Regions from separate parts of the Streptomyces sp. V1I1 genome, predicted to be linked through region 3. Evidence: riboswitches for the same ligand, from Rfam matches in the RefSeq annotation. Region 3 holds a riboswitch; each other region holds the start of a gene.
The links. Region 3 has a riboswitch for cyclic di-AMP ahead of QFZ67_RS20565 (M23 family metallopeptidase). Riboswitches for the same ligand answer to the same signal wherever they lie in the genome.

Region 1 (3,266 bases), 540 kb from region 3:
GACTTGTCCGGGGTGGCGTCCAGGTCGAACATCGCCTGGTCGATCAGGCGCTGCTCGGTGGCGTCGTACCCGACGAGTTCCGGGCCGATCTGCTCGATGACGGCGAGGACGGCCCTCTCGACGCCCTTGCCCTGGTAGCGGTTCTGGTCACCGTCGCGGAGCTCAAGAGCCTCGAACGCACCGGTGGAGGCGCCGGACGGAACAGCAGCACGACCCGTGCTGCCGTCGTCGAGGCCAACCTCGACCTCGACCGTGGGGTTGCCTCGGGAGTCCAGGATTTCCCGGGCTACGACGACGTCGATGGACGGCACGAGCATCTCCTTCTGGGATGTGACGCTAAATGTGACGCAAGCAGTGGGACTCAAGCAGTGCGGGGCAGTGCAGGGGTCTCCTTGGCCTTGCGACAAGAGCCTAACCGGCTCCGGGGCATCGGTCGGCCGGTGCCCGCCCGCTGGGACGGAAAAGGGCATGAACAGGCAGTGACAAGGCAGAACCCCGGCCCGGCGCGTACGGGGGATGGCGCGCCGGACCGGGGTGGTCTGGGGCCCGGGGGGTCAGCTCGGGCGGAGCCGGGTCGGCCGACTCGGGGGAACCGGGTCAGCCGACTCGGGCGGAGCGGGGTCAGCTCAGGTGGAGCTGCTGGCCCGGGTAGATGACGTCCGCGTCGTCGATGATGTCCTTGTTCAGGTCGAACAGCTTCTGCCAGCCGCCCTTGACCTTCTCGGTCTCGGCGATCTTGCCGAGGGTGTCGCCGGCCTTGACCTTGTACTCGCCGTCGCCCTTCTTGAAGCCCTTGGCCTTCGCGTCGGGCTTCGCCGGGGCGGCGGGGCGCTCGGAGCGGGTGGTGGGAACCTCGGCACGCTTCGGCTGCGCCGGCTGCGTGGTGCCGGCGTCGGCGGCGCCGTCGTTCGCGGCGTTGGACAGGTTGACGCCGCAGTTCGGCCACGCGCCCTTGCCCTGGCCGGCCAGGACCTTCTCGGCGACCGCTATCTGCTGGGACTTGGAGGCCTGGTCGGCGCTCGCGGCGTACTGCGTGCCGCCGTACGCGGCCCAGGTGGAGGGCGAGAACTGCAGGCCGCCGTAGTAGCCGTTGCCGGTGTTGATGGACCAGTTGCCGCCGGACTCGCACTGGGCGACCTGGTCCCACTCGGAGGTGGTCGCGGCGGACGCCGAGGTGGCGCCGAGGAGCGGGGCGGCGACGGCCGCACCGGTGACGCCGGCGATGGCGGCGAAACGCGTAGTCCGATTGAAAACGTTCGGGCGACGGTGCTTGCCCTTGCTGGAGAACAGCATGGAACATCTCCTCACCGACGCCTACGAGGTGAGCTGTCGGGTTCGGGCCAAGTGAGTTGCCCGGCCGCGCGTCCTGCGCGCGGCTTCACCCCAAGCCGGTTGGAGCCGTCGTTCTCAACGGCCGGGGCCGGCGCTTACCTTGGGTCCCCCGCTCCTGCCTTCGGCGCTCTGCGCGACGACTCTCCCCCCGACCGTCGGCAGGATTCGGCGTGACGGTCAGCGGTGCCCGCGGTGGCGAGCGGTCAGACCGTAAACACACCTCTCCCCGATGTTCAAAGGTGAACATCGGGGAGAAATCGCCCATCTCGCCGCCCCAGTCACTCCCGTTTCCGCAGGTGAAGGGCGGAATGAGTGGTTCCGCCGGGCAAGTCACGGCAGTTGGGACAAAGAGACCCTTGTCTCACTTGCACAGACTCGGACATAAGCCCGCGAAACTGACCTCGAACTGGCGGCGAATTACCCCTACTTCACGCCCAGATCGAGGCTCTGGCCAGGAAGAATGAGGTCGGGGTCGGCGCCGACGGTCTGCTGGTTCGCCTCATAGAGCGCGGTCCAGCCGCCGGAGAGCTTCTGCTCGTCGGCGATGACCCACAGACTGTCGCCCGGCCGGACGGTGTACTCACCGGGCGCGGCGTCCGCATTGCCCGTCTCGCCCGCCTCATCCGGGTTGCCCGCATTGTCGCGTGCCGAACCGTCACCTCGCGAGGCATGGCGGCCCGCTTCGCGCTCATTGTCCGTATTGCCCGGCTCGGTCTGCTCCGGGGCGGCCTCGCCGCGGTGCTTGCCGCTGCCGCTGTCGGCGCCGAGCGACGCGTCCGAGCCCGCCGACTCGTCGGGCTCGGCCGACCCGGCAGGGCCCGCGGTCGGCTCGGCAGACGCCGCCGTGGTGGGCTCGGCGGAGGGGTTCGTGGGTATGAGCGACTCGACCGGGGCGCTCTGCCCGGGCGACGGCACGATGCCCGGGTCGACGCCGGTCGCGGCGCCGTCGTTCTTCAGGCCGGCGAGTTCCGCGCAGCCGGGCCACGCCGCGGGGCCCTGCGCGTCGAGGACCTTCTCGGCGACCGCTATCTGCTGCGAGCGGCTGGCGAGGTCGGCGCGGGCCGCGTAGTCCGTACCGCCGAAGTCCTGCCAGGTCTCCTGCGAGAACTGAAGCCCGCCGTAGTGCCCGTTGCCGAGGTCGGCGCTCCACATGCCGCCGCTCTCGCACTCCGCGACGCGGTCCCACACGGAGGCGTCGGCGGCGGAGGCCGAACCGGCGCCGAGAAGGGGGATGGCGATGGCCGATCCCGTCACCCCTGCCGCGACAACAAGGGCAGGAGCCTGACGAGGTCGGCGGTGTCGCCCGTTCCCGGAACGCATGCGGTTGCCTTTCACGTGACTGGTGAGACGACGGTGAACGTAGCCGCATTCGAACGCGAGTCACAAGTCGATGCAGCGGAGATCACGTGAAAGTCACAGTCTTGACAATGCGTCAGATCTGTCGAGCGGTGAACTCAACCGGCAGGGTGCGCAATCCGCGCATAATGAGACCCCCACGCCACCGCAAATCGGCCGGATCGCCCGCAAGCCGCAAGTCCGGCATTCTCCTGAGCAGCGTGGCGAGCGCGGTCTGCCCCTCAAGACGCGCGAGGGGCGCGCCGAGGCAGTAGTGGATGCCGTGCCCGTACCCGAGATGCTGATTGTCGCGCCGGGACAGATCGAGGCTGTCCGGGTCGGCGAACCGCTCCGGGTCCCGGTCGGCGGCCGCGAGTACGACGAGTACGGGATCGCCCGCCGCGATCCGCTGCCCGCCCACGACGAGCGCGTCGGTGGCGAACCGCCAGGTGGCGAGTTCCACGGGCCCGTCGTAGCGCAGGAGTTCTTCGACACCGGCGGCCAGCAGCTCGGTCTCACCGGCGGCGAGGGACGTCTGGAGCCGCTCCCGCTGTTCCGGATGGCGAAGCAGGGCATATACCCCATTGCCGATCAAGTTC
Region 2 (3,266 bases), 1.1 Mb from region 3:
GGAACGCCTGCAGCAGATGCACCGTCGTCATGATGATGTCGTCGAAGTCCAGAGCATTGGCCTCACGCAGCCTCGCCTGGTACATCCGGTACGCCTCTGCGAGCGTCTTCTCGAAACCTCCCCCAGAGCCTTCGGTCTGGGAGGTACCCCCAACAGCCTGGTCGGCGAAGGTCTCCTCGTCGATCAGCTCGTTCTTCAGGTTCGAGATCTTCGCGCTGAAGGACTTCGGCGGGAACTTCTTGGGGTCGAGTTCCAGATCACGGCAGACCAGGGCCATGAGGCGCTTGGAGTCGGCGGCGTCGTAGATCGAGAACGACGAGGTGAAGCCGAGCCTCTTGGACTCACGGCGCAGGATGCGGACGCAGGCGCTGTGGAAGGTGGAGACCCACATGGCGTTGGCGCGCGGGCCGACGAGGTGCTCGACGCGCTCCTTCATCTCGCCGGCGGCCTTGTTGGTGAACGTGATCGCCAGTATCTGGCCGGGGTGGACGCTGCGGCTGCCCAGCAGATACGCGATCCGGTGGGTCAGCACCCGGGTCTTGCCGGACCCGGCCCCGGCGACGATGAGCAGCGGCGAGCCGGTGTGCACGACGGCGGCACGCTGCTGCTCGTTCAGCCCCTCGAGCAGGGCGGCGGGGTCCACGACGGTGCGCGGGGCGCCGTCACGGTGGTACGGGTCCCGGGCCGGAGGGACGTCGTAAGCACCCTGGAAGAGATCGTCAGGGATCTCCTCCGGGGCCGAGTCCTCGGGCGGCGGCGGGTGGTGCTCCGCACTGGGCTGGAGGTCCGCCAGGAAGCTGTCGTCAAAGAGGCTGCTCATCGCTCTACGAGTCTAGGCCGCCGCACTGACAGCTCGCCGCCGCATTGGGGTACGACGGCGACACGGCGGCGCGATCCGGCCGGGACACGATGCCCGCGACCCTCCGTGATCGGGCCACGTCGCCGGGTCATCGTGCGGAACGCGCCGGTCCGCCGATTGCCAAGGTCACGAAAATGTATCGGACATATCGAACATCAACCTTCACAGCAGCCACACGAGTTGGCTAGCGTGCTCCCCCAAGGCGGCCCGTACCCCCATGGCGATCCACGCCACATCGGGCAGCCTGCGCCGAATTCGGGCTTTCCACGAGGGAGTTCGGAACCGGGGACCCACCATGCACAACCGGGGTGAATCGGACCGCGCCCCATCCGGTCCGTAGGGCGATCTTCCGTTCCGCCCGAACCCGACAGCTAACCCGGTAGGCGGTCCACGGAAGAAGGAGATGCCGGCCTTGGCGTCGCATCGCAAAACGCGAAGTCGAACCGTAAAGACCTCCCCCGCCGTCGGGTTCACGACGGCAGCCCTCGCCTCCGTCACCCTGTTGTCGACGCAGAGCGCCAATGCCGCGCCCGCCGAGCCGAAGCCCTCCGTCGAAGAGGTACAGAAGAAGGTCGACGACCTGTACCGGCAGGCCGGCACGGCAACCCAGAAGTACAACAAGGCCAAGGAAGCGACCGAGGAGAAGCGCCGCGAGGTCGACGAGCTCCTCGACGACGCCGCCAAGCGCACGGACAAGCTGAACGAGTCCCGCCGGGAGCTCGGCACCTACGCGGCCGCGCAGTACCGCACGGGCGCGGTCACTCCGACCGCCGCGCTGCTCTTCGCGGACAGCCCGCAGGCGTACTTCGACCAGACGCAGCTGATGGACCGGATGACCGACCGTCAGCGCAGTGTGATCGACGACTACGAGACTCAGCGGGCCGCGGCCGCCGAGCAGCGCGCGGAGGCGACGAAGAGCCTCGAGTCGCTCACCCGCTCCCAGCAGGCCCTGCGCACGAGCAAGCAGGACGTCCAGGCGAAGCTCGCCGAGGCGCGCACGCTCCTGTCGAAGCTGACGGCCGAGGAGAAGGCACGGCTCGCGGCGATCGAGCGCAAGCAGGAGGAAGAGGCCCGCCGCAAGGCCGAGGCCAAGGCCAAGGAGGAGGCGGAGGCCCGCGCGGAGGCCGAGCGCCGGCGCCAGGAGCAGGAGCAGAACCAGGGCGGCGGCACGGGCACGGACACCGGGTCGGACACCGGCTCCGGTTCCACGGGCGGCGCCACGTACGCGGCGAAGGCCGAGAAGGTCCTCTCCTTCGCCCGCTCCCAGATTGGCAAGCCGTACGTCTGGGGCGCGTCGGGCCCGAGCTCGTACGACTGCTCGGGACTGACCCAGGCCGCCTGGAAGGCGGCGGGCGTGGACCTGCCGCGCACCACCTGGGACCAGGTGAAGGTGGGCCAGCGGGTCGAGACGAAGGATCTGCTCCCGGGTGACCTGGTCTTCTTCTACGACGACATCAGCCACGTCGGCATCTACATCGGCGACGGCAAGATGATCCACGCGCCCAAGCCGGGTGCGAACGTCCGCGAGGAGTCGATCTACTACATGCCGATCTACGGCAGCGTGCGCCCGGCCTGAGACCGGTCAACACACGAACGCCCGGGGGCCGACGTCGGCGCCCGGGCGTTCTCATGTCCGGCTCACACCCGGCTCTCGCCCGGCTCATTCCCGGCTCACGTCCAGAGCGTCGCGATGAAGATGTTCGCGACCGTCAGCCCGCCCACCGCGCCGAACAGCGCCTTGTCCACCTTCTCCTCGTCCCGCTTGACGTACACCAGGCCCAGGATCACAACCAGCACCGCCAGCTTGATGCCGACCTTGAGGTTGTTCACCGGCTGGTCGTCCGCCTGGTTCAGACCCACCAGCGCCACGCCCGTGATCAGCATGGTCAGCGCGCCGTGCAGCATCGCCGGGGTGAAACGGGCCGTTCCCGCGCCCATCGCCTTCATCTGGGTGAGGAAACCGCCGAGCAGCGACGCGATGCCGATGATGTGCAGGGCGACGAAGACATTGATGAGTACGTCCATGTCGCGGAGCCTAACCCTCCCCATAGCACCGATCTCCAGGCAGGTATGCCTCATTCGCCGCATCGGTCACAGCGGCACGGGGATCCGGGCCTGCACCATCAGTCCCGCTCTCAGAAAGCGCACTCACATGTCCAGCTTCGGGCAGTACCGGTCCACGCCTCATTCCCGTGACTCCCAGGTTTAGCGTCCTTGTCTCAGGTGACCGACTCCCCACCGCCGCCGAGCTCCCGGGCGGCAGTCGGCCACCCCCGCCGAGAAATCCGGCGACGGGCCGCTCCCCTGTGCGGACCCGCCGTCGGACTCGGCGGACTCGGCGTCGGATTCGGAGTCGGACTCGTCGTCGGACGGCGTCGGATTCGGACCGCAGGGAAGACGGAAGGAC
Region 3 (3,266 bases):
GTGATCCTCGGGGCGTTCCGGGAGGCTGCCGAGCAGGAGGGTTCGCTCGAAGGGGTCGCCGCGCGTCTTGAGCGGGCGCTGGCGCGTGAGGGCACGCGGCGGGACGAACTGGACGCGGTCGAGGGGTTCACCACCGCCGTGCTCGCCGAGATCCCGCACGGCGAGGGCGTCTTGCGGGTAGTGAACCGGGGCCATCCGGAACCGCTGGTGCTGTACGCCGACGGGGACGTGGACATCCTGGAGCCGACCCAGGCCGCGCTGCCGCTCGGAATGGGCGAACTGGGGGCGTGGCCGGACCGGTCGGATGCGCATCCGCTGCCCCCCGGGGCCACGTTGCTCCTCTACACGGACGGTCTCTCCGAGGCGCGCGACGCGAGCGGCGTCTTCTACGACCCCGGCGAGCGGCTTGCGGGCCGGCTCTTTCCAGGGCCCGAGGAGCTGCTGGACGTGCTCGTCGACGACGTACGACGGCATACGCGCGGTGGGGCCACGGACGACATGGCGCTGCTGGCGGTCAGCCGCCCCACCGAGGGGCAGCCGGACCGCCGCAGGATCGTGCCGGTGGTCAGAGCCCTTGCAGGTTCGGAGCGCCGGAGCAAGTGAAGGCCCATCGCGCGGCGATGGGCCCGACGCAGGACGCGGCCACGTGCCCGACGCGTCCGACGCAGGACCCGGCACCGTGCGTAGTCGAAGCACACCCCTCCGCATAACATTTGAAGCACTGTCAGATGAAGGTCCTGGTCCGAGAGTAGATCAAGTCGCCCGACTCCGGCCGTTTGTGTCCTGGTAAGTCCCTGTCAAAGTCGTTAATGATCAGTCGGAACAGCTTGGAATACGACCCCGGAGTCTATTAACGTTCGATAACGCAGCGCGGTCGTCCCAGTCGTCGCTAGAGACGGCACCGTGCGCACGCGCCGAATCCCGCAAGGGAACCGGGGAACCACCAATTGGGGTGAATCGGGCACCTTTTGCCGCTCTTTCCGCGGTCGAGGCGCTCGTAGGAGACCTTCCTGCTCCGAACCCGTCAGCTAACCCGGTAGGCGAGAAGGAAGGAAAGGAGCACGCCTCCGTGGCGTCCAACAAGCCTGCCCCCGAAGCACCCTTCGGAACCCTGGAAACTGAATTCTTCGGCGACGAACCGGCGGAGCGGGCATGGGAGGAATGGAACCCCACCGAGGACTCCGTCCGTCCGGTGCGCGGCCGGCACCGCGTCATGAAGCAGCGCGGCGGGCTCGCCCGCAGCTCCACGGTGCTCGGCGTCGGCGTGATCGCCGCGGTAGGCGCGGGCGGCATGGCCACCGCGCAGGCGAAGCCGCCGGTCTCCATATCGCTCCCCGACTCGATCGCGGACAACCTGCCCGACGCCAAGTCCCTGCCGGGCGTGGGCTCCCTGATGTCCGACGACGCGTCGGACGCCGACGCGGGGAACGTGAACGCGGCCCCGCTCACGGCGATGAGCCTCGCCACGGACTCCGGCACCGAGGCCGGAGTCGACAGGGCGGCCGGCGCCGGTGAGGCGCTGCGCGCCCGCATTCTCCAGCAGGCCGAGCAGCAGCAGGCGGAGGCGGACGCCGAGGCGAAGGCGGCCGCGGAGAAGCTCGCGGCCGAGAAGGCCGCGGCGGAGGCCGCGAAGCAGCAGACCGCGGCGGAGGCCAAGGCCGAGGCCGAGAAGCTCGCGGCCGAGAAGGCCGCGGCGGCCAAGGCGGAGGCCGAGCGGCTGGCCCAGCTCGCGAAAAGCTACGCCCTGCCCACCTCCTCGTACACGATCACCTCCACGTTCGGCGAGTCCGGCTCCATGTGGTCCTCGGGCTACCACACCGGCCTGGACTTCGCGGCTCCGACGGGCACGCCGATCAAGGCGGTGCACAGCGGCACCGTCAAGTCGGCGGGCTGGTCCGGCTCTTACGGCTACCGCACGGTGCTGGAGCTCGAAGACGGCACGGAGGTCTGGTACGCCCACCAGTCCTCGATCTCGGTCAGCGCCGGCCAGAAGGTGACGACGGGCGAGACGATCGGCCGCGTCGGCGCGACGGGCAATGTGACGGGCCCGCACCTGCACCTGGAGGTCCACACGCCGGGCGGGTCGGGGCTCGACCCGATGGCATGGCTGCGTGGCAAGGGTCTCAGCATCTGATCGTGCGCCACAGTCCCCGGCAGCTCTGGCGCACACCCCCCGACGCCAGAGCTGCCGGTACAGCGCGTAGACCGTAGACCGGAAGAGCGCGTAGACCGGAAGAGCGCGTGGACCGGAAGAGCGCGTGGACCGGAAGAGCGCGTGGACCGGAAGAGCGCGTGGACCGGAAGAGCGCGTGGACCGGAATAGCGCGCGCCACCACGGTCGTTGATCAACCCATGACTTCTCTTCGGACCCTCGGTTCGTCCGACATCGCCGTCTCCCCGCTCGCCCTCGGCGGCAATGTCTTCGGCTGGACCGCCGACCAGGCGCAGTCCTTCGCCGTGCTCGACGCGTACGCCGCCGTCGGCGGCAACTTCGTCGACACTGCCGACGCGTACTCCTCCTGGGCGCCGGGCCACGAGGGCGGCGAGTCCGAGACCGTCATCGGCAACTGGCTCGCCGCGCGCGGCAACCGTTCCGACGTCGTCGTCGCGACCAAGGTCGGCGCGCACCCTCAGTACCGGGGGCTCTCCGCCACTACCATCAGGGCCGCGGCCGAGGAATCCCTGAAGCGGCTGCGTACCGACTACATCGACCTGTACTACACGCACTTCGACGACCCGAGGGTCCCCGTCGAGGAGATCATCACCGCCCTCGACCAGCTGGTGCAGGACGGCAAGGTCCGTGCCATCGCCGCCTCCAACCTCAGCGCCGAGCGGCTCCAGGCGTCCCTGGACTTCTCGGAGCGCGAGGGGCTCGCCCGTTATGTCGCGCTGCAACCGCACTACAACCTCGTCTCCCGCGACACGTACGAAGGCGGGCTGCGGGACACCGCCGCCCGTGCCGGGCTCGCCGCCGTCCCCTACTCCGCGCTCGCCTCCGGCTTCCTCACCGGCAAGTACCGGCCGGGTGTGCCGGTGGACAGCGCACGGGCCGCGGGCGCCGGCAAGCATCTGGAGACCGGGCGGGGTTTGGCGGTCCTCGCCGCGCTCGACAAGGTCGCCCGGGCCCGTGGCGCGCAGGTCGCGACCGTCGCGCTCGCCTGGCTGGCCGCGCAGCCGACAGTCGTCGCGCCGATCGCCTCGGCCCGCACGGTCGAGCAGCTGCCCGCGCTGACCGCGGTCGCCGAGCTGGAGCTGACGGCCGACGA

Region 1: another riboswitch for cyclic di-AMP. It lies ahead of QFZ67_RS23095 (transglycosylase family protein); the one in region 3 lies ahead of QFZ67_RS20565 (M23 family metallopeptidase).
Region 2: another riboswitch for cyclic di-AMP. It lies ahead of QFZ67_RS15040 (C40 family peptidase); the one in region 3 lies ahead of QFZ67_RS20565 (M23 family metallopeptidase).

What each region holds. Positions count from the first base shown of each region.
Region 1 covers NZ_JAUSZH010000001.1:4,892,587-4,895,852, reverse strand. The annotation lists gene eno (phosphopyruvate hydratase) at 1-311, opposite strand, end outside; gene QFZ67_RS23095 (transglycosylase family protein) at 622-1,293, opposite strand; cyclic di-AMP (ydaO/yuaA leader) riboswitch at 1,297-1,469, opposite strand; gene QFZ67_RS23090 (transglycosylase family protein) at 1,756-2,652, opposite strand; gene QFZ67_RS23085 (cytochrome P450) at 2,765-3,266, opposite strand, start outside.
Region 2 covers NZ_JAUSZH010000001.1:3,242,597-3,245,862, forward strand. The annotation lists gene pcrA (DNA helicase PcrA) at 1-820, opposite strand, end outside; cyclic di-AMP (ydaO/yuaA leader) riboswitch at 1,097-1,261, shown strand; gene QFZ67_RS15040 (C40 family peptidase) at 1,263-2,435, shown strand; gene QFZ67_RS15045 (hypothetical protein) at 2,531-2,884, opposite strand.
Region 3 covers NZ_JAUSZH010000001.1:4,354,367-4,357,632, forward strand. The annotation lists gene QFZ67_RS20560 (PP2C family protein-serine/threonine phosphatase) at 1-603, shown strand, start outside; cyclic di-AMP (ydaO/yuaA leader) riboswitch at 903-1,058, shown strand; gene QFZ67_RS20565 (M23 family metallopeptidase) at 1,070-2,134, shown strand; gene QFZ67_RS20570 (aldo/keto reductase) at 2,353-3,266, shown strand, end outside.